Regions from separate parts of the Rhodococcus sp. 1R11 genome, predicted to be linked through region 2. Evidence: riboswitches for the same ligand, from Rfam matches in the RefSeq annotation. Region 2 holds a riboswitch; each other region holds the start of a gene.
What was found. Region 2 has a riboswitch for cobalamin ahead of E4P29_RS13495 (CbtB domain-containing protein). Riboswitches for the same ligand answer to the same signal wherever they lie in the genome.
Positions count from the first base shown of each region.

Region 1: another riboswitch for cobalamin. It lies ahead of metE (5-methyltetrahydropteroyltriglutamate--homocysteine S-methyltransferase); the one in region 2 lies ahead of E4P29_RS13495 (CbtB domain-containing protein).
Region 3: another riboswitch for cobalamin. It lies ahead of cobN (cobaltochelatase subunit CobN); the one in region 2 lies ahead of E4P29_RS13495 (CbtB domain-containing protein).
Region 4: another riboswitch for cobalamin. It lies ahead of E4P29_RS03605 (iron ABC transporter permease); the one in region 2 lies ahead of E4P29_RS13495 (CbtB domain-containing protein).

Region 1 covers NZ_SPNG01000010.1:222,881-227,819, reverse strand. The annotation lists gene E4P29_RS18550 (iron-siderophore ABC transporter substrate-binding protein) at 1-389, opposite strand, end outside; gene metE (5-methyltetrahydropteroyltriglutamate--homocysteine S-methyltransferase) at 490-2,757, opposite strand; cobalamin riboswitch at 2,886-3,095, opposite strand; gene E4P29_RS18540 (3-deoxy-7-phosphoheptulonate synthase) at 3,333-4,424, shown strand; gene E4P29_RS18535 (alpha-ketoglutarate-dependent dioxygenase AlkB) at 4,436-4,939, opposite strand, start outside.
Region 2 covers NZ_SPNG01000006.1:281,478-286,416, forward strand. The annotation lists gene E4P29_RS13480 (PPE domain-containing protein) at 1-622, opposite strand, end outside; gene E4P29_RS13485 (PE family protein) at 689-1,000, opposite strand; gene E4P29_RS13490 (histidine phosphatase family protein) at 1,089-1,655, opposite strand; cobalamin riboswitch at 1,720-1,854, shown strand; gene E4P29_RS13495 (CbtB domain-containing protein) at 1,905-2,099, shown strand; gene E4P29_RS13500 (CbtA family protein) at 2,090-2,860, shown strand; gene E4P29_RS13505 (metallopeptidase family protein) at 2,992-3,324, opposite strand; gene E4P29_RS13510 (septum formation family protein) at 3,338-4,420, opposite strand; gene E4P29_RS13515 (ankyrin repeat domain-containing protein) at 4,455-4,847, shown strand; gene serS (serine--tRNA ligase) at 4,859-4,939, shown strand, end outside.
Region 3 covers NZ_SPNG01000007.1:273,622-278,560, forward strand. The annotation lists gene E4P29_RS15010 (precorrin-2 C(20)-methyltransferase) at 1-17, opposite strand, end outside; gene E4P29_RS15015 (precorrin-8X methylmutase) at 14-640, opposite strand; gene cobG (precorrin-3B synthase) at 695-1,825, opposite strand; cobalamin riboswitch at 1,908-2,039, shown strand; gene cobN (cobaltochelatase subunit CobN) at 2,107-4,939, shown strand, end outside.
Region 4 covers NZ_SPNG01000002.1:71,973-76,911, reverse strand. The annotation lists gene E4P29_RS03625 (SRPBCC domain-containing protein) at 1-458, shown strand, start outside; gene E4P29_RS03620 (Rho termination factor N-terminal domain-containing protein) at 461-730, opposite strand; gene E4P29_RS03615 (enoyl-CoA hydratase-related protein) at 847-1,554, shown strand; gene E4P29_RS03610 (LLM class flavin-dependent oxidoreductase) at 1,574-2,602, opposite strand; cobalamin riboswitch at 2,779-3,003, shown strand; gene E4P29_RS03605 (iron ABC transporter permease) at 3,129-4,166, shown strand; gene E4P29_RS03600 (ABC transporter ATP-binding protein) at 4,166-4,939, shown strand; gene E4P29_RS03595 (ABC transporter substrate-binding protein) at 4,936-4,939, shown strand, end outside.

The sequences.
Region 1 (4,939 bases), on a different contig from region 2:
AGTTGGTCCGCGTACTGGGGGAACGAGAAGCTGATGTAGTCGGGCACCAGATCGGCACCGTCGCCGTAGGCCGCACCGGTGGGGATCACGCCCAGCGTCAACGCCGCGTCGAGCTGGCCGGTGGCGATCACCACGACCTTTTTCGGCTCAGCGGGGATGTCGGTTGATCCGCCGAAATGCCCGACGGTGCGCGGGAACTCGCCGTCGGCGGCACCCGAACCCATCCCGTCGGGTATGCCGGTGGGGCCCGGCGTGTCCGATGCGGCGTCGGTACTGCTGGAGGTGGCAGGGGTTACGGTGCTCGGCGTCTGCTCGCCGCTGTCGCCGCACGCGACGGTGGTCAGGGCTGCGACTGCGACGAGGGCGGTGGCGACGAGCAGACGTTTCACTTCGATCTCTTTCACCGAGCGGGCATGGATAGGTAACCCTAGCCTGGCGACCACGTGAGCGGAACTTCGTAGCAGGGGTCGAAGTTCCGCTCACATGGGGTCAGCGCAGCGCTGCCGCGGCCAGCACCATGTTTCTCAACGACTGTTCGACCTCGGCCGGGCCCCGTGTCTTGAGCCCACAGTCCGGGTTGACCCAGAGCCGTTCGAGGGGCACTGCCCTGACTGCCGCACGGAGCGAGTCGGTGATCTCGTCCACCGTCGGTACCCGCGGCGAATGAATGTCGTAGACACCGGGTCCCACGTCGAGAGCGAAACCGACCGCAGTGAGGTCATCGAGCACCTCCATGTGCGAGCGCGCAGCCTCGATGGATGTCACGTCGGCGTCGAGTGCGACGATGGCGTCGATGACCTCACCGAACTCGGAATAGCACAGGTGGGTATGGATCTGTGTCGCGTCGGAGACGCCGGACGTAGCGATCCGAAAGGATCGGACGGCCCAATCCAGATACGCTGCAGTGTCTTTCGAGCGCAGCGGTAGCAATTCGCGGAGCGCGGGCTCGTCCACCTGGACGATGCGGATCCCCGCCGACTCCAGGTCGATCGTCTCGTCTCGAATGGCCGAGGCGATCTGAGCTGCCGACTCGGCCGCCGGTATGTCGTCTCGGACGAACGACCACGCGAGAATCGTCACCGGACCGGTCAACATTCCCTTGACCGGTTTGTCGGTCAGCGACTGCGCGTACGTCGACCACTCCACCGTCATCGGTGCCGGGCGCGAGACGTCGCCGTACAGGATCGGTGGTCGCACGCATCGTGATCCGTACGACTGCACCCAGCCGTTGGCGGTCACGACGAAACCGTCGAGTTGCTCGGCGAAGTACTGCACCATGTCGTTTCGTTCGGGCTCGCCGTGGACGAGCACGTCCAGCCCCAGACGCTCCTGTAGCGCAACGACATCGGCGATCTCCTCGCGCATCTGTCGCACGTACTCCGCTTGGTCGACGGTTCCGCTGCGCAGCGCCGCCCGGGCGAGGCGGATCTTGCTCGTCTGCGGGAAGGAGCCGATGGTCGTCGTCGGCAGAACAGGGAGCGAGAGATGCTCGGCCTGTGCGACGCGACGGACGTCTCCTGGGCTGCGGTCACGGCCGGCCGCGCCGGTCACGCGCGCACGGATTGTCGGATCGTGCAGTCGTGCATCGTGGCTCCGCGAATCCAGAGCCGCGCGGGCCGACTCGAATCGGTCCGACCCGAATCGCTCGGTCTCCCCGGCTGTGTCGCCTTGTAGTGCGCGGGCGAGCACCGAGACCTCGGTGATCTTCTCGTTCCCGAACGCCAGCCACGACCGCAGTGTCGGCTCGAGCTGAGGTTCGGCGTCCAGTGAATACGGAACGTGCAGTAGCGAGCACGACGACGACACAGCCACTGCGCGTGCATGTCTGCCGACCTCGTGCAATGTTTCGAGCGCGGCGTCGAGATCGGTGCGCCAGATGTTGCGTCCGTCGACGACGCCGGCCACGACGAGCATCGACGAGGTAGCAGGAGTAGCCGCAAGTTGCTCGGCCGCACCGGGAACGGTCAGATCGAGTGCCAGGCCCTCGATCCCGGTGGACGCCACTGCGGGCAGCGCGTCGCCCAGGTCGCCGAAGTAGGACGCCAGCAGAATGGCCGGGCGGGTCTGCGAGGCTGCGAGTTGCTCGAAGCATCGGGTTGCCGCTGCGACAGTCTCGTGGTCGAGGTCGCGCACCAGCGCCGGTTCGTCGATCTGGACCCACTCGGCTCCGGCTGCGGTGAGGAGTTCGAGCAGACGGGCGTAGAGCGGAATCAGTTCGTCGACCCGTTCCAGCAGCGAATCGGAGGAGCCGACGGACTTGGACAGCAACAGGAAGGTGATCGGCCCGATGATCACCGGACGTGCCGGGATGCCCAGTGCGCGAGCCTCGTTCACCTCGCCGAGCACCTTGTTCGGGTGCAGGGAGAACGTGGTCTCGGGCGAGATCTCGGGCACGAGGTAGTGGTAATTGGTGTCGAACCATTTGGTCATTTCGAGCGGGGCGATGGTCTGGGTGCCGCGGGCCGCGGCGAAGTACCGATCGAGTTCGCCCTCGACCGCCTCGACCCGCGGCGGCAGAGCTCCCAGGAGTGCCGCAGTGTCGAGCATCTGGTCGTAGTACGAAAAGGTGTTCACCGGAACGGAATCGAGCCCGGCTGCGAGTGTGCGCCAATCGTTCTCACGAAGAATTTTCGCGACCTCTTCGAGGGCTGCGGCATCGAGCCTTCCGGCCCAATAGGATTCGACGGCTTTCTTCAGTTCTCGGTTGGGTCCGATGCGAGCCGAACCGAGCACGGTGGCAGTGAAATCGTGGTTCACAGTTGATCTCCAGGTGACTGCAAGTGGGTGGTGCACCGTCTTCACGGGCGCGCAGATCCCGGTGAGCCCTGACCACAGCCGTACCCGGGTTACGCGCCCATTCCACGAGGCGGTGAACCGCTGCACACGGCGTGCACAGCACAGAGGGCAGGTATTCGGACTTGCAGGCGTGCGGACGGAGAGCCCACTCCTACTGGCCGTCGCTTCCCGAAGAGGCTTCTTCAGTGCGTGATGACGGCGGTCGTTCCTGCATACCGCTGCGGGACAGTCCCGGATTCTCACCGGGTTCCCTCTCACGATGCGCCGTGACTGCACGCACCGCTCGACGCCGAGGTGAACTTCGGGGCTCCTCATGACCACCTGGCGAACCGACTGCAGGGACGAGCATAGATGCATCACGGGAGAGTCTGTTACGGTGCTCTCCATGCAGCGCACGTATTTCTGGTTTAGCAGGTCGGCCCCGGGTGGGTCAGCCAGCGACGCCATGCGCTGACCTCCACCCCACGAGCCGGATACAGACCGGCTCGAAGTGCGCGTGGAGCATGCGGAGCCGGCCTGGGAACAGGAAACCTCTCATGACGCTCTCCCTCGACACCCCGTCACTCGACGATCAGCGCACCATCAGCATCAGTCCGCTGGTGGCGCCGTCGGTCGTACGCCGCGAGCATGCGGTCGACGACGCGATCTCGGCGAGTGTTCGCACCGGACGCTCCGGTGTCGTCGACATCCTCGACGGCCGTGACGACCGACTGATCGTCGTGGTCGGCCCGTGTTCGGTGCACGACGCCGACGCCGCCCTCGACTACGCCCGACGCCTTGCCACGACGGCAGCCGAGCTGGGCGACCGACTGCACATCGTCATGCGCGTCTACTTCGAGAAACCGCGAACGACGCTCGGATGGAAGGGTCTGATCAACGATCCGCACCTCGACGGCAGCTTCGACATCAACGAGGGTCTACGAGTGGGACGCCAACTGCTGCTGGATATCTCGGCGCTGGGCTTGCCCGTCGGCTGCGAATTCCTCGACCCGATCACCCCGCAGTACATTGCGGATCTGGTCAGCTACGGTGCCATCGGAGCACGGACCGCGGCCAGCCAGGTGCACCGGCAGCTGTGCAGCGCCTTGTCGATGCCGGTCGGTATCAAGAACTCGACCGAAGGTGACATCCAGGTCGCCGTGGACGGAACCCGCGCCGCCGCGGCGAGCCACGTCTTCCCCGGAACCGATCTCGACGGCAAGGCGGCCTTGATCAGGACCGTCGGAAACCCCGATTGCCACGTCATCCTGCGCGGCGGCGTCGACGGACCGAACTACGACGCCGAGTCCGTGGCCGATACCGTTGCCCGCCTGCGTAAGTCGGGGCTGCCGGAGCGAGTGGTCATCGATGCCAGCCATGGAAACAGCCGCAAGGATCACAACAAGCAGGTGGACGTGGTCACCGACGTGGCCGCCAGGGTCGCGGCCGGCGAGCACGGCATCGTCGGGCTGATGCTCGAGAGCTTCCTCGTCGCGGGGCGTCAGGACCTCGAACTCGGCCACCGGGACGAGCTCGTGTACGGCCAGTCCATCACCGATGCGTGCCTCGATTGGGACACGACGGCAACGCAATTGGCCACTCTCGCGGCGGCCGTCGAGACGCGTCGGGCCTCGAACGCTGCGCGCTGACGCGTGGTGCGCTAGCGAACCCCGCGCGGTCGAAATTGCACGCTGATGCGTGGGCCGACCGCGCGGGTCGACTTGGGAATTGCATGCTCCCAGGTCCGTTGACAGGATCCGCCCATCACCACCAGGTCCCCGTGTCCGAGGGTGAATTTCAGAGAGGTCCCGCCGCCGCGGGGACGGAGCATGAGTTGCCTTGTGGCACCGAGGGATACGATCGCCACCATCGTGTCCTCGGTGGCGCTGCGGCCGATGTTGTCGCCGTGCCAGGCGACGCTGTCGGACCCGTCGCGGTAGTAACACAGTCCCGCGGTGGCGAACGACTCCCCGAGCTCGCTTCGGTAGTGGTCGTCCAGTGCATCGCGGGCCTCGTACAAGGCCGCATGCGGCCAGTGCTCGCGCTCGGCGTAGTACCGAACCAGGCGCGGCACATCGACCACGCGGTCGTACATCTGCCTGCGTTCGGCGCGCCAGTCGACGTGGGTGACCAGCGAATCGAAGAGATCGCTGTCGGACAACCA
Region 2 (4,939 bases):
TCGCGGCCATCAGGCCACCGAGCGCAGCCTGGACCGGCGACGTCATCAGCGCACCGTTGGCGAATTTGCCGAGACCACTGCCGGATTCGGACACGATGGCGGGCGCATGATCGAACGTCGTCTTGGCAATCAGGTGCGAGGAGACCAGCTCGAAACCCTCCATGACCATGGCCGCGCGGATGTCGAGCAATCGATCTGCGACCTCGGATGCCTCGTAACTTCCGTTCAGCGCACCGCCGGTCGACGCAGCCGTGACCTTGGCAGCTTGCACCGCACCGATCTCGACGAGCGACGGCATGGTGGCCAGCGCGACGCCGTACGAGGTCCCCGCGGCGGGCGCTTCGATCGACAATGCCGCCGCCTTCAGTGCGGTGGCTCCGGTCCACGTGGCGAACCGGGCGAGGGCGGCTTGGGCGAGGAGAGCCGACTCACCCTCCCAGCCCGCGGTCAGAGCTGTCGTGATCGCGGCGATGCTCACCGAGGCCTCGGTGAAGGCCGCGGCCACCGAACCCCAGGCCCCGCCTGCGACATGTAGAGGCACCGGTCCGGGCCCCAACAGTCGCGTCGAATTCCCTGTCGCAGTTCGTGGTAGCCACACCACACCTGTCACACCGAGCGTCATTGTCCAGCCCCCATGATGTTCGAGCCCCCGTGTCGTATTCGAAACCGCTGCCGGTCGATGTGTGCGTCAGATACCGGCGAGCCCCGGCAGGCCCCCGGCGGTGTCGTCGTCGGTGGTCAGGTAGTCCGCGGCCTGCTTGCGTAGTTCCTCGGCGGCCCGGTGTAGCTCCGAAATGCCCTGAGCTGCAGCAGGACCGAAGGTATCGGCCGCGGTGGCGAAGAAGCTGTCGGTCAAGAGCGACACCTCGTCGGTGCCGGGCGGTAACGGCCGAACAGGAAGTGCCGTTGCGGTGACGGCGGCCTGCAATCGGGCAGCGACCGCATCGAGTTCCGAGGCAGCGAGCTGCAGAGCCACCGGATCGACTTTGATGACGGTCATGAGCACGCTCCCTGCGATCGACGAACTGGGCTGTCGGTAGGTAGGACGCCGCCGTGCCCGGATCGGTTCCATCGATGCCGGAAAGAATTCAGAAAGACTTCTGTGCCACCGAATCGATCGTCCACAGCGAGCCTCGGCGATGGATCGAGGTGCGCGTCAACGGCGCGACGTCGACCCGCCAGAACGAGCCGACCGGTGCCGCCAGCACCAGCACGACCGCCGCCCTGATCACCGAGGGCGCGGTCACGGCCAGCGTGCGGCCCGGCGTCGAACCGACCTCATCGAGCCACGTCCGGACGCGAGCAAACAACGCCTCCAGAGATTCACCGCCCGGTGGTGTGAATGCCGGGTCGCCGAGCCAGGCCATCGCGTCGGCGTCGGGCAGATCGGTCATCTCGAGACCGGCCCACCGGCCGTACGCGACGTCGGCCAACGCGGGTTCGACGGCGACATCGGTGCCGAAGATCTCGGCAGTGGATCGGGACCGCAGCTCCGGGCCGGACACCACTCGGTCCGCACGCGGAAAGTCGGTCACCTCGGTCAGTGCGCGCACACCCGCTTCGTCGAGTGGCTCGTCGGCAGGAAAGCGGCCCGAGCGCATTGCATCGGTCCTGGCGTGGCTCACCAACATCAGGCGGGTCGCAGGCTCTGTCACCGCGCCATTGTGGCATCGGACGGTGTTCTTTCGAGGACAGTGATTGACACAGAGTCGAACGCGGTGCCACAGTGCGCAGGTAAGACGCGATGTACGCAGGTAATCCGGTGAAAATCCGGAACGGTTGCGCCACTGTGATCGACGTCGGGCAGATGTCCGAATTCGAGAGCCAGAAAACTCGTACATCGCATGGCCGTCCCTTCATCTTCGAAGGGACTACGGGACGCACAATCCCAGGAGGACACCCCTATGGCAATACTTCATGCACCCAGTAACACGACGGAATCGGCGGCACTGGCCGTCATCGTCGCCGCGACGATACTGCTCGCGTTCGTCGTGCTCTACCTCGTCGGATTCGACCAAGGCGCGATCTCTCGCAGTGGCATGTACATGCACGAACTCATGCACGACGGCCGCCACCTGCTGGGCCTGCCATGCCACTGACCGGGACATTCGTTCAACTGCTGGTGCGAGGTCTGCTCGCCGGTCTCGTTGCGGGACTGCTCGCCGGCGGAGTTGCCTTCGTCCTCGGTGAACCGCACGTCGATTCGGCCATCTCCATCGAAGAAGCAGCGGGCGAGGCACACCACGCCGACTCCGATGCGCCTGCTGCGCACTCGCACGGAGACGAGGACGCCCTCGTCAGTCGCGACGGCCAACGCGTCGGACTGTTCCTCGCCACCGGACTCGCCGGACTCGCACTCGGCGCGATCTTCGCGTCGGTACTGCACTATGCCCGACGGTTCAGCTCGCTTCCGGGCTCGATCCTCGCACTCCTCGGAGCCGGGGTCGGATGGCTGGCAATAGAAGCAGTGCCGTTCTTCAAGTACCCGGCCAACCCACCGGCCGTCGGGGACCCGGAGACGATCACCCAGCGCACGTGGCTGTGGTTGGCGTCGGTCATTCTCGGTCTGCTGGCTGTCGGCGTCGCAATCTACGTGGCGAAGGCGGTGGCGTCCCAGTCGTCGCCAGCAGTCCGTGTCGGTGCTCCGACGGTGGCGTTCCTGGTGATCGTCGGCATCGGCTACGCACTGCTGCCGGGCGTCAACGAAGTGGGTTCGGATTTCCCGGCAACACTGCTGTGGGAATTCCGACTCTCGTCACTGGCCACGCAGGCAACCTTGTGGCTGGCTCTGGGACTGGGCTTCTCGTTCCTCACCGATCGCGCAATGCGTCCGGTTCGCCGAGAGGCAGTTGCGGCTTAACCCTGTTTTGCCCGCCTCCAGGTTGGGATCAATGCGCCTTTGTTGCAGTCTGACCGACTGAAACCCACATTGATCCCAACCGGGGGTGGCATTACGGGGGTGGGGGGTGGCGTTCCGGGGGGCGAGTGCGATCAGCCGAATCCCAGTTGATGCAGGCGTTCGTCGTCGATGCCGAAGTGATGGCCGATTTCGTGCGCGACGGTGATGGCGATTTCGCGTCGAGCCTCGTGTTCGTCGTCGACCATGTCGAGGATCGGTTTGCGGTAGATCGTGATGACGTCGGGCAAGTGGCCGCTGTATTCGTAGCGTTCGGTCAACGCGATGCCCTCGTACAACCCGAGGATGTCCTCGGTGGGGTGTTCCTCCTCGACGAGGACGACCACGTTGTTCATGAAGTCGGTGAGTTCTCGCGGCAGGGTGTCGAGAGCGTCCGACACTGCTTCCTCGAAGTCGACGCGGGTCATGTGGGTGGGGATGTCAGCCTCCGGTGGTGATCGGAGCGGCACCGGGCAGAGGAGTCGGGAGCGCGCGGCCGTCGGGGGCTGCGGGAGGCGGCACGGGCGCTGCACCGTTGATGAGGATGTCGCCCTTCGCACTGCCGACGATGGTCGCGAATCCACCGGAGTCGAGTTCCTTGCCCACCGAGCAAGTCACCTGACGGCTACCGGCGAGCCAGCTCGAGACGTCGATGGTGTCCCAGAACAGCGTCAGCGTCTTGTCCCGCAAGGCGTTCTCCGAGCCGAGGTACCCGTTGACGGCGTCGGTGCAGGTCTGCTCCAGATATGCGTCCTGGTCGCCTTCCGACGGGTGATCGCCGGGGAACTGTTGCGTGAGGTTGATCACCGAGGCCACCTCGAACGCGTGAGGAGTCGAGCATTCCACCGGGTCGGCAGGCACGTTCTGGTTGATTCCGATGCACGTGCCCGTCGGCCACACCTTGGACTGGTCCTGCTCGAGGATCGAGCCGGTCATCTCGAGCAGCGCACCGGTGTTCGACGGCATCTGCACCCCGCACCGCAGCGTGCGCTCGCCCTTGGCCCATCCGGCCTGGCTGGGAAACATCAGGCCGACGCCGTAGCGGCCGTTCGGGTCGAACTTGGCACCGACGTAGCCGTCGACGGCGGCGTTGCAGTGCTCGTCGCGCAGTTCACCGAAACGAATTGCTCCCGGATACGGCGCTCCGGGGCCGAATTCCATGCCGGGGTAGACACTCATGTCGATGTCGCGGGCCACCTCGAAGCGGTGGGCGTCGGCACACGGCACTTCGGTGAGGTCCTGACGATCGGTCTCGGGATCGTCGGTGGGCGTCCACTGCAGGCACACGCCCGGGTCGGCGGCACCGAAGGACTTCGCGGACACCGGGCCTGCGGTGGCGGGGCCACTGGCCGTCGAATGCGTGGTGATCTTCTCGGGAGTCGAGAATCCGCCGGACAGGAACACCGTTGCCCCCGCAGCCAGGACTGCACCGACGGCCACCATGGCGAGGCCGCGTCGAGCAGTGGTGGCCGAGAGAGTTCTCCGACTCTCGCTCGTCGTGGGGTCTGGTTCTGTAGCGGACATCGCCCTCCATCATGCCCGAGTATGTTCGGTCGACATGAGCGACCCAACGGGTGACGACGACCTCAGTGAGCTGGCCGGTCGACTGTTCGCAATGGCACGTACCGGTGACGCCGTCGGTCTGGCGAGTTACGTCGACGCCGGAGTTCCGGTGAATCTGCACAACGAGTCGGGGGACACCCTGCTGATGTTGGCCGCGTATCACGGCCACGCCGATGCGGTACGGGTGCTGGTCGAACGCGGTGCCGATGTGAACAAGGCCAACGACAAGGGTCAGAGCCCACTCGCGGGTGCCGTGTTCAAGGGCGAGGACGAGGTGGTGCGGCTGCTCGTCGACGGCGGAGCCGACCCACACGGTGGCCACCCGTCGGCGATCGACGCAGCCACGATGTTCGGACGCGAGGATTACCTGGGCTTGCTCGGCAAGTAAGGTTTGCACTCGTGATCGACCTGAAATTGCTTCGCGAGAACCCCGACGCAGTGCGCGCCTCGCAGCGCACCCGAGGCGAGGACCCCGCTCTC
Region 3 (4,939 bases), on a different contig from region 2:
TTTCCGCTGGAGCTCATTCTTTTTCGCTCGCAATGGCATTGACCGCAGCGACGGTGATGGGGCTGCCGCCGCGTCTGCCTCGAACGACCAGATATTCCACGCCGAGGTCGGCGGCGATCAGATCTTCCTTGGACTCCGCCGCGCCGATGAATCCGACCGGGCCGCCGACGATGGCTGCCGGCTTCGGAGCTCCGGCCGCGAGCATTTCCATGAGGTGGAACAGGGCGGTCGGCGCATTTCCGATCGCGACGACGGCACCGCCCAGCTTGTCACCCCACAACTCCAGCGCGGCAGCGGTTCTCGTGGTGCCCATACTCCGAGCCAAGTCCGGTACCCGAGGATCGGACAGGGTGCACAGCACCTCGTTGTCGGCCGGAAGACGGCGACGAGTGATACCGGCGGCGACCATGTTGGCGTCGCACAACACGGGTGCCCCTGCGCGCAGAGCAGTTCGGGCGGACTCCACCACGTCGGGCGTGAAGCCGATCGTCTCGGTCAGGTCGATCTCACCGACAGCATGGATCATGCGCACGACGACCTGGGCGACATCCGGGGTGAACCGAGACAGATCCGCTTCGGCGCGGATGGTTGCGAAAGACTGGCGGTAGATCTCCGCGCCGTCGCGGATGTAGTCGTGCATGCGTGTCACGATAGGGGAGAGGGACCCCTCAGTCGGAAGCCGGTCTCAGGGTGCTCAGGACACCTGGTAGCCGATTCCTGTCGCGATCACGTCGGTCACCTCGCCTTTCGGACGGCCACATCGACGCTCGCACCCGGACCAATGCTGTCGCTCGTCCCGCGGCGTCATCCGTGCGTCGACCGCGGCCGCGAGGTCGGCTCGGACGTCGGCGAGGGACTTCTCGCAGCCGGGCGATCCGGTGCACGCACTGACTCGGATCCACGGTGATGCGGCGTCGAAGATCAGGCCCATGGGTGCGAGAACTCGAACGACCTGTTCGGCCGGTTCCTCGTCCAGATCACCCACGACCAGCGATCGCCATGGCGTCACGATCAGCGGACGGTCGACGGCCGCGAGGAATTCGGCCAACCGCGCGCCGAGGACGCCGTTGGCCAGCCCTGCGCCGAGCGCAACGTGGCCGTCGTCCTGATCCAGCCAGCCGATCGGCGGCACCTCGACCGGCGCGGGCATGGCCAGTACCGGTCCGGCCTGCAAGCCGAGCACGTCGACGATGCGCTCGGCACCGCCGTCCAGTTCCGCCAGTCGCCATTCCTTGTGGCGCAACCGGACGAAGGCATCCGCGCAGTCGAGCAGAGTCGAGACCACGTGCTGGCGGTCGACGCGTACACCGCTGTCGCGCCCTGCCAACAGCACTGCGAACGACCCGTCGGCCTGGGCGTACACCCCGAAGTCGGGTTCGAGTCCGCACAGATCCCCGCGGCCGTCGTCCAGGGCGAACAATGTCCGGCCGGGTAGTTCGGCGAGCTCGGGGCGAGCGCACACGGCAGCGTCGAGCTCACCGACGAGACTGCGGACGTCGGTGAGTCCGCCGACCCGGCCCGACAGCGGCGAGGCGAGGATGTTGCGCACGCGCTCGTGCGTCGGAGACGGCAGCAACCCGGCCGCGGCCAACCTGTTCGCGAGCTCGTCCGGGTCCGAGACCGCACGAACCTGGATGTTGCCCCTCGACGTGAGTTCGAGCGAGCCGTCACCGAGCTCGGCCGCGACCTCGGCCAGGACCTGCATCTGCTCCGGCAGCACGAGGCCGCCCGGGAGCCGGATTCTGGCCAACGGACCGTCCGCCGCGCGGTGCGTCGACAGAGCTCCGGGGCAGCCGTCGGGCACGGACCTACTGGGCGAACTCATGTTCACCAGGCTACAAGTGCGACGGGTGGCCCGATCTCGTCCCGGCACCGGTAGCATTCGATGTTCACGGCTCCGGCCGGGAGGAAACCGGTGAAACCCCGGTACGGTCGCGCCACCGTGACCGCCCTGTAGTTCGTCGAGAACAGCTCGTCGGGAATGGTTCTCGGGACCTGTTCTCGAGGATCGTGCCTTCGGGATGGGGCGGGAGTCGGACCCTCTCACCGACGAGCTCGGACGATTCACCGATCCAGGGGCGCGAAACCCCGAGGAGGGCGTTACCCGTGTTTCTGTTGCTGTCCACATCGGACACCGATCTGCTCAGTGCCCGCGCCAGTGGGGCCGATTTCACGTGGGGCAATCCGTCCCGCCTGCTGGCCGAGGACATCCCGTCGATGGCCGAATCGGCCGAGCTGATCATCGTGCGCATTCTCGGATCGCGCCGCTCGTGGGAGTCGGGAATCGACGCCGTCCTGGCCACCGGTTTGCCCGTGGTCGTGCTGGGCGGCGAGCAGGCCCCGGATGCGGATCTGATGGAGATCTCCACGGTGCCCGCCAACGTCGCCGCCCAAGCACACAACTATCTGGCCGAGGGCGGCTCGGGCAACCTTCGGCAGCTGTACAACTTTCTGTCCGACACAGTGCTGCTCACCGGTCACGGTTTCGATGCACCTCGACACCTGCCGACGTGGGGCCACCTCGAGCGGAACTCCGCCCAGCACTCCGAGGGCCCGACGGTGGCGATTCTGTACTACCGCGCTCAGCATCTCGCGGGAAATACCACCTACATCGATGCCCTCGCCGCCGCAGTCGAGAACGCCGGGGCGAACGCACTGCCGATCTACTGTGCGTCACTGCGCACGGCGGAAGCCGACTTGCTGGAGACGCTGAAGTCGGCGGATGCCTTGATCGTGACCGTGCTGGCTGCAGGCGGTACCAAACCCGCCGGCGCTTCGGCCGGCGGCGACGACGAAGCCTGGGATGTCGCCGAACTCGCCGCCCTCGACGTTCCCATCCTGCAGGGTCTGTGCCTGACGAGTTCCCGCGCGACGTGGTCCGAGAACGACGACGGACTCTCGCCCCTCGACGTGGCCACGCAGGTCGCTGTCCCGGAATTCGACGGCCGACTCATCACGGTTCCGTTCTCGTTCAAGGAGATCGACGACGACGGCCTCACCACGTACGTTCCGGACCACGAGCGAGCAGCACGCGTCGCCGGCATCGCCGTCCGCCATGCGCGGCTCCGACACATCCCGGCCGCCGACCGCCGAATCGCCTTGATGTTCTCGGCGTATCCCACCAAACATGCCCGCATCGGCAATGCCGTCGGCCTCGACACTCCCGCCAGCGCGATCGCGTTGATGTCGGACATGCGTGAGGCCGGCTACGACCTCGGACCGCTCGAGGGCCCGGATTCGGTGCCCGGTCTGGCGGCCCGAGACGGTGACGCACTGATCCACGCTTTGATCGCCCGTGGCGGTCAGGACCCCAACTGGCTCACCGACGCCCAGCTCGAGGGCAATCCTATTCGCATTTCGGCGGCCCGTTATCGAACCTGGTTCGAGCAGCTTCCCGACGACCTTCGCGAGGGTGTGATCGAACATTGGGGACCGGCACCGGGTGATCTCTACGTCGATCGTTCTGCCGATCCCGACGGTGAGATCGTCATCGCAGCAATGCAATTCGGCAATGTGGTCATCATGGTTCAACCGCCGCGCGGATTCGGTGAGAAGCCCGTCGCGATCTACCACGACCCGGATCTGCCGCCGAGCCATCATTATCTGGCCGCCTACCGGTGGATCTCCGCAGCCCGCGAGGACGGCGGTTTCGGGGCCGACGCGATGGTTCATCTCGGCAAGCACGGAAACCTGGAATGGCTCCCCGGCAAGACCCTCGGCATGTCCGCCTCCTGCGGCACCGACGCTGCACTGGGCGACTTGCCGCTGATCTATCCCTTCCTGGTCAACGATCCGGGGGAGGGCACACAGGCCAAACGGCGAGCCCACGCCACTCTCGTCGACCACCTCATACCCCCGATGGCGCGCGCGGAGAGCTACGGAGACATCTCGAGGCTCGAGCAGCTGCTCGACGAGCACGCGAATATCTCGGCGCTCGATCCAGCCAAGCTGCCCGCTATTCGTCAGCAGATCTGGACGCTCATGACCGCGGCTCAGATGCACAAGGACCTGGGGCTCGAGGAGCGCCCCGACGAGGAAGTTTTCGACGACATGCTGCTCAACGTCGACGGATGGCTGTGTGAGATCAAGGACGTGCAGATCCGCGACGGACTGCACATCCTGGGTCAGGAGCCCGTCGGCGACGCCGAGGTCGAGCTGGTGCTGGCGATGCTGCGCGCCCGGCAGATGTGGGGCGGCGAACAGACGGTCCCCGGACTTCGCGAAGCTCTCGGCCTCAGCGAGGACGGCGACGAGGAACGCACGCGTGTCGACAGCATCGAGGCCGTGGCGCACGGGCTGGTCGCGGCCATGCAGGCCACGCAGTGGAATCCGGACGAGGCCGAGCGCGTCGCGGGCGAACACGGCGACGTGGTCGCAGAGATCTTGAAGTTCGCAGCCGCCGAGGTGGTTCCGCGTCTACGCGGAACTTCCCGCGAGATCGAGCAGGTGTTGCACGCTCTCGACGGCGGGTTCATCGCGGCGGGCCCGAGCGGTTCGCCGCTGCGCGGCCTGATCAACGTGCTTCCCACCGGCCGCAACTTCTACTCGGTGGACCCGAAGGCCGTGCCGTCGAAACTGGCGTGGGAGACCGGTCAGGCCATGGCAGAATCCCTGCTCGCACGCTACCGCCAGGATCACGGCGAGTGGCCGAAATCGGTCGGTCTCTCGGTGTGGGGCACCTCGGCCATGCGCACCTCGGGCGACGACATCGCCGAGGTGTTCGCTCTGCTCGGAGTCTCCCCGGTGTGGGACGAGGCCTCGCGCCGGGTGACGCGCCTCGAGGTGATCGACCTCGACGAGCTCGGCCGCCCTCGCATCGATGTGACGGTACGGATCAGCGGCTTCTTCCGTGACGCGTTCCCGCACGTGCTCGCCCTTCTCGACGACGCGGTTCGGATGGTTGCCGCATTGGACGAGGAGCCCGAGCAGAACTACGTCC
Region 4 (4,939 bases), on a different contig from region 2:
AGACCGAGACCGGCTACGCCCTCGAGCTGAGCCGAACCGTCGCCGCGTCACGAGAGAATGTGTGGGCCAGCCTCACCGAATCCTCTCGGACCGCGTTATGGTTCGGGCCCTGGGAACGGGTGACGGACGACAGCATCCGCGTCACCATGATCTTCGAGGACGGCGAACCCGTCGCCGACATGGCGATCGACGCCTGCGAGCCGCCCCAACGACTGGCCGTCCGTATGACAGACGAGGGCGGCTGGCCGCTCGAGGTCAGGCTCGCCGAGAAGGGCCGCGACACACTCGTCGTGTTGACCCACGGCCTCGACAGCACGGACGGCATCGGCGACATAGGTCCGGGCTGGGAGTACTACCTGGACATGCTGATCGCATCCCGGGACGCCGCACCGCTGCCGAGCTTCGACGACTACTACCCCGCACAGCAGGAGTACTACGCGTCTCTGCGGCCGGAATGACGTCAGTGATTGCGTAGCGCCTCGATCAGCTCTTTCTTGTTCAGCTTGGAGTAGCCCTCCAGGCCGATCTCCTTCGCTCGATCGGTCAATTCGTCGACGGTCCAGTCCTCGTACGATCCGGACTCGCCGCCCTTCTTGCCTACGTTCTTCCTGCCCTCGTTGGCCGCGGCATTCGAGATGCGCGCCGACTTCTCCTTCGAGTTTCCTTCGTCACGGAGCTTCTCGTACAGATCCTGGTCCTTGAGCTGGGGCTGGTCATCGTTGGTGGGCATGCTGGTCCTCCGTTCGATCGTTTGTACTGATACAACTACCCGGTGTACCTGCCGGCAAACACACTTGCCTTCTGTCGCTGTGGGGTAGAACAACGAAAGCTGGGTACCTTCGGGACATGCCATACCTGGATCGTGTCGCGGACGTGTTCGTATTGAATCTCGGCACTCGCGACGTGGAGGACACCGAGAACCGGATGGGGCCGGATTGGGTGGCCGAGGTCAACGCTCTGCTCGACGAGGTAGAAGCCAGTAGTGGCCCGACTGCACTGGTCACGACGGCCACCGGCAAGTACTTCTCCACCGGAGTCGACCTGTCCTGGGGTGCCGAGAACCTGGACCAGATCAACCGGTTCATCGGAACGGTGCAGGAACTGCTGGTGCGGTTCTTGACCCTCCCGATGCAGACGGTGGCGGCCATGCAGGGGCACACCTACGGCGGTGCCGCATTTTTTGTCATGGCACACGACTACCGCGTCATGCGCTCCGATCGCGGCTTCCTGTGCTTTCCTGGCGTCAACATCGGCGCAACCTACAGCCCGGGAACAGTCGACATGGTCCGAGCCAAGCTCGCCCCGCACACGTTCCACGAAGCACTGACCACGGGCCGACGCTACGGAGGAGTGGACGCAGCCGCCCTCGGCTTGGTGGACGCTGTGGCCACCGAGGAACGGCTGCGTGACGACGCACTCTCTCGGGCAACGGATTTGATCGGGACCCGCGGCCCCGTACTCGGCGAAATCAAGCGCACGATGTACGCGAGCGAGATACGTTCGCTGTCCACCCCGGTCGCCGGTGTGGACGAAATGGAATGGGCCGCGAACTGATTCTCGCTGCCGCTGCCGCTTACGCGTCGGCGACCAGCGGAGCGACCTCGGTACCGAGTAGCTCGATGCCGCGCAACAGATCACCGTGGGCGAGACGCGGATTGGTCATCTGCAGCGACAGTCGATCCACACCGCCGAGTTGTTCGCTCACTCGAACGATCTTGTCGGCCACGGTTTTCGGGTCACCCATGAAGAACGCGCCGTTGGGTCCCGACGTGGCGTCGAACTGCTGTCGGCTCGGTCGAGCAAACCCGCGCTCGCGTGAGATCTTGGTGAACATCTCGTTCCAGCCCGGGTAGATGGTGTCGGCTGCCGCCTCGGTGGTGTCGGCGACGAATCCGAACACGTGCAATCCGACTTTCAGCTTCTCCGGCGAGTGACCCGCTTGCGCGCCGGCGCGCCGATACAGGTCGACGAGCGGCGCGAACTGGCGCGGTTCTCCACCGATGATGGCGATCATCAGGGGTAGGCCCAAAAGCCCTGCACGAGCGAATGATTCGGGGGTTCCGCCGACACCGACCCAGATGGGTAGCGGATCCTGCAGCGGACGAGGATAGATCCCCTGACGGTTCAGCGCCGGCCGGTGCCGGCCGGACCACGTGATCTCTTCGTTGTTGCGAATCTGCAGCAGGAGATCCAGCTTCTCGGCGAACAAGGAATCGTAATCGGCCAAGTCGAGTCCGAACAGCGGGAAAGACTCGGTGAACGAGCCTCGTCCGACCACCAAATCGATCCGGCCCTTCGAGATCAGGTCGAGAGTGGCGAACTCCTGGAACACTCGCACCGGATCGTCGGCACTGAGTACCTTGACCGCGCTGCCGAGCCGGATGTTCTCGGTACGCGCAGCGGCCGCGGCCAGAATGATCGACGGAGCCGAATCGTAGTACTCGCTGCGGTGATGCTCGCCGATGCCGAAGGAGTAGAGACCGACCTGATCCGCGAGGGCGATCTCCTCGAGTAGGTGCCCCATCCTCTTCTCCGGCGCGATGACGCGGCCGTCGGTCGGATCGGTCACGGAAGAGACGAAGCTGTCTACGCCCAGGTGCATTGGGTACCTCTCGATTCGGGATGGACGAACCCATCAGCGTCGATGAAGGTTCGATTATTCCAGTGGAGGGTGGGCAGAAAACTACTACTCTCCCCAACGCTTCGACTCATCCGCCGCGAAGTACATCCGCTGACTTGCAGCGAAGCGGACCGACACAACGCGTCACTCATGAGCTGTTATCGTGCGTGTGCGTTGGTTTTCGATGGCCGTGCTGGTCATCGGATCGTAAGAGGGAATCCGGTGAGAACCCGGAACTGCCCCGCAGCGGTGAGTGGAAACGACCGCGGTCATCGAGCACTGGGATTCGTCCTGGGAAGCGACCGCCAGTAGGAGTCGTCCGAGAACGTCGTCGGACGGCGTGTCCGCGAGTCCGAAGACCTGCCACCGCGGCTGCGCCGCCGGCGTGGTCGCCTGTCGATCCCGAGGGACACGGTCGACGAGGTCGTCGTTCGCGCTGCGCGGATTCGCCTCGGATACCGTGCTTTTCGCAGTTCGCCAGGTCAGGGATCAGCGGAGAAAGTTGCGCATGCAGTCCAGATCGGTCCTGCCCCTCACTGTGCTCGCCGCCGCGATCTGGGCAGTGTCAGCCCTGTCGGCACTGATGTTCGGGGCCGCGCACATCCCGGCAACCGACGCCATGGGCTATCTGTGGGCCCAGCTGTCCGGCGGCACGATCGCCGTCGGTGACGTTCCCGACTACCGCATCGTCGTCGATTCTCGGCTGCCGCGGGTGTTGCTGGCGACGCTCATCGGAGCAGGTCTCGCAGTGGTCGGACTGGTGGTGCAGGCGATGGTGCGCAACGCGCTCGCAGACCCCTACGTTCTCGGAATCTCGTCGGGTGCATCGGTAGGCGCGACGTCGGTGGTCCTGTTCGGCACGTTCGGCGCCCTCGGCATCTACGCCCTCTCGAGTGCAGCGTTCCTAGGCGCACTCGCGGCAACCGCCCTGGTGTATGTGATGGCACGCTCCCCGGTAGGGCTGGTGCCCCTGCGCCTGGTCCTGACAGGTACCGCGTTGGGTTACGGGTTCTCTGCAATGACGACCGTGCTGATCTTCCTGGCACCTCAGGGCGACGGCGCTCGCAGCGTGATGTTCTGGTTGCTCGGCAGCCTCGCCGGTGCTACCTGGGCCGGCGTCCCGCTGGCCGCCACAGTCACCGTGGCCGGAGTCGCCGCGACCGCTCTGACGGCCCGCAGACTGAACGCGCTGTCGATGGGAGACGAAGTCAGCGCGGCACTGGGCTTGAACGCAGCACGGCTACGGCTGACTCTCTTCGTGACATCCGCGGCGATGACAGGGTGCTACGTGTCGATCTGTGGCGCAGTGGGATTCGTGGGTCTGGTCGTCCCTCACGTAGCACGGTTACTGGTCGGGGCCGACCACAGCAGGCTTGTCGTGATCACCCCGGTCCTGGGTGCGGCTTTCCTCGTCACCGCGGACCTGGTGTCCCGAACGGTTCTACCGCCGCAGGAGCTCCCCCTGGGGGCGATCACCGCGGCAGTGGGAGTTCCGGCGTTCGTACTGCTGATGCGTCGCCGCGGCGCGATGATCGGTGACCGTTGATGCGCGTCGACTACGACGACGTCGCAGTCGATATCGGCGGCACCCGCATCATCGACGACGTCACCATGAGCCTGGATGCCGGCAGCATCGTCGGCATCGTCGGCGCGAACGGGAGCGGCAAGTCGACACTGTTGCGGTGTCTGTATCGAGCGACCGAGCCCTCGACCGGACGTATCGAGGTAGGTGGCCGCGACATCACCGCAATCACCATGCGAGAGAACGCACGTCAGGTTGCAGCACTCACCCAGGACTCCTCGATGCACTTCGACTTCACCGCACGCGAGGTGGTCGCCACCGGACGTCTTCCACACAACGGCGCTTTCGGACGCGACCGCACCCGCGACGACGCCGCGTGCGCTCGTGCCGCGACCGTCGCCGATGTGGAGCATCTGTTGGACCGATCGTTCCTGTCCCTGTCCGGAGGCGAACGCCAACGCGTCCTGATCGCACGGGCTTTCGCCCAACAACCGAACGTGCTCGTGCTCGACGAACCCACCAATCACCTCGACATACGACACCAATACGCAGTGCTGAGCGCCGCTGCGAGCCTGCAAATCACGGTGATCGCCGCGCTTCACGATCTCAACATCGCCGCCCAATTCTGCGACCGCTTGGTCGTACTCCACGCCGGCCGCATCGTCTGTACGGGCTCACCCGACGAAGTCGTGACCGAGAAGGTGCTCTCGACCTGGTTCGGGATCGGCGGACACATCGTCACCCACCCACGCCTGGGAGTTCCACAGGTTCTCTTCGACGACAAGGACACTCGATGA